Chitinophaga caseinilytica: one gene and its partner. The protein of the gene in region 1 interacts with the protein of each later gene in a pairwise test. Links are inferred from orthologs where the notes say so. Each region holds a gene or a part of one and is shown on either strand. Other genes may lie near its edges.

The links. The genes of interacting proteins can lie anywhere in the genome.
Region 2: the proteins of ftsA (region 1) and WJU22_RS02355 interact in binary tests that used the Escherichia coli proteins (3 or more experiments, as listed by UniProt). The link is inferred for Chitinophaga caseinilytica from one-to-one orthologs.

What each region holds. Positions count from the first base shown.
Region 1 is NZ_CP150096.1:104,715-107,635, reverse strand. Bases 1-2,875 are described here. They hold ftsA (cell division protein FtsA), read right to left. Parts: upstream 2,206-2,875; coding sequence 796-2,205; downstream 1-795. Other genes in these bases: WJU22_RS00465 (hypothetical protein), read right to left, coding at 2,221-2,875; ftsZ (cell division protein FtsZ), read right to left, coding at 1-688. Outside these bases: more of WJU22_RS00465, read right to left, coding at 2,876-2,921. UniProt on the Escherichia coli protein: Essential cell division protein that assists in the assembly of the Z ring. May serve as the principal membrane anchor for the Z ring.
Region 2 is NZ_CP150096.1:563,762-566,717, reverse strand. What follows is about bases 29-2,938. They hold WJU22_RS02355 (rod shape-determining protein), read left to right. Parts: upstream 29-927; coding sequence 928-1,950; downstream 1,951-2,938. Other genes in these bases: WJU22_RS02345 (rod shape-determining protein MreD), read left to right, coding at 2,913-2,938; mreC (rod shape-determining protein MreC), read left to right, coding at 2,017-2,916; purD (phosphoribosylamine--glycine ligase), read left to right, coding at 29-771. In the rest of the region: more of purD, read left to right, coding at 1-28; more of WJU22_RS02345, read left to right, coding at 2,939-2,956. UniProt on the Escherichia coli protein: Forms membrane-associated dynamic filaments that are essential for cell shape determination. Acts by regulating cell wall synthesis and cell elongation, and thus cell shape.

The DNA of each region.
Region 1 (2,921 bases):
TGGCCGATCCGAGGATGGCTACGCCGCCGTTGCGCATAACGGTGCAAACATCGGCGAAGTCGACGTTGATCTGGCCGGTGGAGTTGATAACGTCTGTGATACATTTTGCCGCGGTGGCGAGCACGTTATCCGCTTTTTCGAAGGCCGCCTTGAATTTGAGGTCGCCGAATTTCTGACGGAGCTTGTCGTTGGAAATGATCAGCAGTGTGTCCACATAATCCTTGAGGCGGTTGATGCCTTCTTCGGCCTGGATCATTCTCTTTTTACCTTCGTAAGAGAAGGGGGTGGTGACGATGCCCACGGTGAGGATGCCCAGTTCCTTGCATATTTTGGCGATGATGGGTGCGCCGCCGGTGCCGGTGCCGCCTCCCATACCGGCGGTGATGAACGCCATTTTGGTGTTCACCTCCAGTATTTTTTTAATTTCTTCGAATGATTCTTCCGTAGCCTGTTCGCCGATCCGGGGATTGGCGCCAGCTCCGAGTCCCTGCGTCAAATGCGGGCCCAGCTGTACCTTGTTGGGTACGGGGCTGTTTGCAATCGCCTGTGCGTCGGTATTGCAAATAATGAAGTTCACACCCTCAATGTTCTGACTGAACATGTGGTTCACCGCATTGCTTCCTCCGCCACCAATGCCTATCACCTTGATGATGGAGGATTTTTCCTTTGGAAGATCAAAATGTATCATGACTCTAGCTCTTTATATGGGTTAGTATTAGTGGTGTACCGTATCCTACGTTACTTTGATCGTTTTTATATGAACGTATATGAATTGCAACAATCAAGCCGAAACCTTTACAGTTTGGCGTCTTCTTCTTCCGTGAACATGTCGATGATCTTTGTTTTCATCCTGTCCAGGAAGCCTTTGAGGGAGGCATTGCGCTCGCGCGACTTACGGTCTTGCCGTGCGTCTGCCGTTTCTTCCTCTGCTTCTTCCATCCATTCGTCTCCGGATTCTTCGGCCTGGCGGGCCACTCTTTCCTTCGCGAAGTAGCTGGTGTTGATTTTCACGTAATTCTCCTCCAGTGCGCGGCGATCGTTCTCATAGTCGTTGTAGCCTTTGAGAATGAGCCCTACGCAGGTGGCGTACATGGGTTTGGTCAGCTCGTCGGTATGCCCGCTGGCGAGGTGCTCGTTGGGGTAACCGATGCGGGCGCTCACGCCGGTGGTGTATTCCGTCAGCTGGATCAGGTGTTTCAGCTGGGAACCGCCGCCGGTCAGGATGATGCCGCCGTTGAGCATCTTGTTGTCCATGCCGATCTGTTTCAGATGGTACACCACGAAATCGAGGATCTCGCTCATGCGCGCCTGGATGATATGGGCCAGGTTTTTCACGGAGATCTCTTTCGGGCTTTGGCCGCGCAATCCGGGGATGGTGATGTAGGCGTTGTTCTTGGCTTCGTCCGCAAGGGCGTAACCGAACTGTACCTTCATCTGCTCCGCCTGCGTCTTGAGCACGCCAAGGCCGTTCTTAATGTCGTTGGTGATATTTTCACCGCCGTACGGGATCACGGCGGTATGTTTCAGGACGCCTTCATAGAAAACGGCCAGGTCGGTGGTACCACCACCAATGTCTACGATCGCAACGCCGGCTTCGAAATCCATGTCGCACATAACAGCCGCCGCGGATGCCAGGGGCTGGAGCACCAGGTCCTTGATACGGAGACCGGATTTCTCCACGCTGCGGTTGATGTTGCGGATGGCGTTCTTGTCGCCGGTAATGATGTGGAAATTCGCGCCCACTTTCACACCGCTCATCCCGATGGGATAAGTGATGTTCTGCAGGGCGTCCACGATGTACTGCTGCGGGATCACGTCAATGATCTGGTCGCTGGCAGGGATAACCGTTTTATACTGATCGTTGATCAGCTGGTCAATGTCTTTCTGGGAGATTTCAGCGTCGGTGTCATTCCGGACGATGTCTCCGCGGGTCTGCAAACTTTTGATATGATGGCCTGCGATACCCACATATACCTCGTTGATCTCGAGGTTGGGGTTAGACGCATAGCAGTTCTCCAATGCCTGTCTGATGGCCTTGATGGTCTGATCGATATTCAGCACCATACCGTGCTGTACACCGAAAGATGGGGCTTTCCCGAATCCGAGGATTTCCAATTTCCCGTATTCATTCTTCCTTCCTGCGATGGCTGCTATCTTCGTGGTTCCAATGTCGAGACCTACAATGATGGGAGCTTCCTGATTCATGGTTCTTTATTGTTTTTAGTTGCGATTACGTTGATTAGGTTTCTGATATACCGCCCTTGGCTGCCTTTCGGCGCTTGCGGGCTTCGGCGTTTGTTTTTGGGGTTTGGCTGCCGGCTTCTCCTGTTTCTTTTCCACTTTTTTCTCTGGTTTCTTTTCCGCGGGCCTGGGCGCTGCTGCCGCCGTTACCGGGGCCACGGGCGCTACAACCGCTGCGTCGTCGTCTGTTACCGCAATGTCTGCGGCCGACGAATCCTTATACATCGGCGGAGGCGGCGCGCTCTTTCCATCCCTTCTCGTTCCGATCACCTGGTCTTTGAACGCTACGTTCAGCCGCGTGTATGTATTCCAGCCTGCTTTGCTCAGTCCTTCTTTGTAAAAGACAAGCAGCCGGTCGAATTTGTTGGCTACATCGGTGCCGTCCCCGAAATAAACCACATGGTCGCCGAGTTTAGGGATGAACTCGAACCTGCGGTCTTCGGTGATCACCACCTGCTCCACCTGCGCGTTCCAGAATGTGTCTGCCGCGATGTACGCCGCCATGTCGCGCATTTGCGCGTAGAGCAGGCTGTCTTCCTTCCGCAGTTTTTGCGCGTCTGCGGGGAAGTTAGTGAACACGGGCACCCGGGCGGAGAACCTGTCCGAAACCGGGATGCGCTCGCCGTCGGCATCGAGGTAGAAGCTGTTGCCGGAAAAGGTGAACACCCGGGCGAGGGGAT
Region 2 (2,956 bases), 460 kb from region 1 along the record:
GCCGAATATACCGAGATGATCAAATCCGCCAAATTCGGCGACGCCAGCAAAAAGGTGGTCGTGGAAGCATTCCTCACCGGCATTGAAATGTCTGCCTTCGCTTTGAGCGACGGCCAGCATTACGTACTGCTCCCCTCCGCCAAGGATTACAAACGAATTGGTGAAGGTGATACCGGCCTCAACACCGGCGGCATGGGCGCCATTTCGCCCGTTCCCTTTGCAGACGCGGGTTTCATGAAAAAAGTGGAAGACCGCGTGGTGCGGCCTACCGTGGCCGGACTGGCCGCCGAAGGCATCGTTTACCCAGGGTTCATCTTCTTCGGACTGATCAACGTGGAGGGCGACCCCTTCGTTATCGAATACAACTGCCGCATGGGCGACCCCGAAACGGAAGTCGTAATGCCCAGGCTGCAGAACGATCTGCTGGAGCTCTTCACCGCCGTGAAGGAACGGCAGCTCGATAAAGTGACCATCACCGAAGATCCGCGCGCCGCGGCTACCATCATGCTCGTGAGCGGAGGGTACCCCGAAGCGTACGAAAAAGGTAAGGAGATCACCGGCATTCCCGCTCCCACGGCCGATCAGATCGTTTTCCACGCTGGCTCGAAAGCCGATGGCGGAAAAACGGTTACCAACGGCGGCCGCGTGCTCGCCATCACATCTTTGGCAAGCGATTTGCAGCAGGCATTGGCGCATTCCAGGGAGACTGCCGACAGCATTTCATTCGGGGGCAAGTATTATCGTCGCGACATTGGGTATGAATTCAGCTAAGTAATTCGTCGTACAGGGTTCACGGATAGCGAAAATATGCATATAGCATTTCTTTTATTTATTTCCGCTGAACTTCTTGAATAATCCAATAATTGCATCGTATATTCGTTAGAATTATTCATTTTTGCATTCAAATATTTTTGACCGTATCAAACAATGGGCTTCTTTAACTTTTTAACTCAGGAGATTGCAATTGACCTCGGTACCGCCAATACACTGATCATTCATAACGATCAGGTGGTGGTAGACGAACCTTCCATCGTGGCTATAGAAAGGGCCAGTGGAAAGATCGTTGCCGTAGGCAAGAAGGCGATGATGATGCACGAAAAAACGCACGAGTACCTGCGCACCATCCGTCCGCTGAAAGACGGTGTGATCGCAGACTTTAATGCGGCAGAGGGGATGCTCCGCGAGCTGATCAAGATGGTTTATCCCAAGAAGCCGTTGTTCGCCCCGAGCTGGAAGATGGTGATCTGCATCCCGTCGTCCATCACGGAAGTGGAGAAACGCGCGGTGCGCGACTCTGCGGAGCAGGCGGGTGCCAAGGAAGTGTATCTCATCCACGAACCGATGGCTGCGGCCCTCGGTATCGGTATAGACGTGGAAGAACCGGTCGGTAACATGATCATCGACATCGGAGGCGGTACTACCGGCATCTCCGTGATCGCCCTCGCAGGGATCGTGTGCGACCAGTCTATCCGCATCGCGGGCGACGAATTTACGGCCGACATCATGGAAGCCCTTCGCCGTTACCACTCATTGCTCATCGGTGAGCGCACGGCAGAGCAGATCAAGATCCAGATCGGGTCTGCCCTGAAAGAGCTGGACAATCCACCGGACGACATCCCCGTGAACGGTCGCGACCTTGTGACCGGTATCCCCAAACAGATCATGGTATCTTACCAGGAAATCGCCGAAGCGCTGGACAAGTCGATCTTCAAGATCGAGGAAGCCATCCTGAAAGCACTGGAAACCACCCCGCCCGAGCTGGCAGCGGATATTTACCGCCGCGGCCTTTACCTCACCGGCGGTGGCGCCCTGTTGCGCGGGCTGGACAAGCGCCTGAGCCAGAAGATCAAACTGCCCGTTCATGTAGCAGACGATCCGCTGCGCGCGGTAGTAAGAGGCACCGGCATTGCCCTGAAACACATCGGCAAGTATCCTTTCCTGATGCAATAAAAAAACACATCCCGGCTTGCCCCAGGCATGCCGGGATGATATCCGGAATCCTTAGACTCGTATCCAGTGCGCAATCTGATCATTTTCTTACGGCGGTACTTCAACTTCTTTCTGTTTTTGCTGCTGGAAGTGATTTGCTTGATTTTCGTTTTCCGGACCAATAATTTCCAACGTACCGTTTACCTCAATTCCGCCAACGGCGTCTCCGGCAAACTGTACACCCGCTACAACGATATCCAGTATTATTTCCACCTCAAATCCACCAACGACAGCCTCGTGTCGGAAAACCTCGCGCTGCTCCAGCAACTGCCTACCAGCTTCGAGGAAAAAGACACGGCTTCCCAGGTGAAATTTGACACCCTCCGGAAATTTACCAACGATACGGCCCGCAAGCTCCTCAGCACGGAGGTCCGCAAGTTCCTCTACCGCAGCGCCAAAGTCGTGAACAACTCCGTCAACAAGCCCGTCAACTTCATCACCATCAACCGCGGTTCCAAAGACGGTATCCGCCCCAACATGGGCGTGATCGGGCCTAACGGCGTGGTAGGCGTGGTGAGAACGGCTTCGGAAAACTATGCCGTGATCATCTCCCTGCTCACCAAATCCAGCGGCAGCACCTCTTCCTTCAGCTTCAGCTCCCGCCTCAAAAACTCCGGCGAGATCGGAACGGTGTATTGGGACGGGTACGACGGCGGGCATGTGACGATGAAGGACGTGCCCCGCAGCGCCAAGCTGCACAAGGGCGATACCGTGGTGACGAGCGGCTTCTCGGCCGTGTTCCCCGAAAACATGAACATCGGGTACATCGACACCTTTTACGTCGGCGAGAAAGCGAGCACCTCGTTTACCATCCGCCTCAAACTGGCCACTAATTTTTACAACCTGCAATACGTGTACGTCATCGAGAACCTGCTGCGCGACGAGCAGGAGCGGCTGGAGGATTCGACACGCAAAATGTTGAAATGAGCATACTGTTAAGAAATATCATCCGATTCATTTTGCTGAT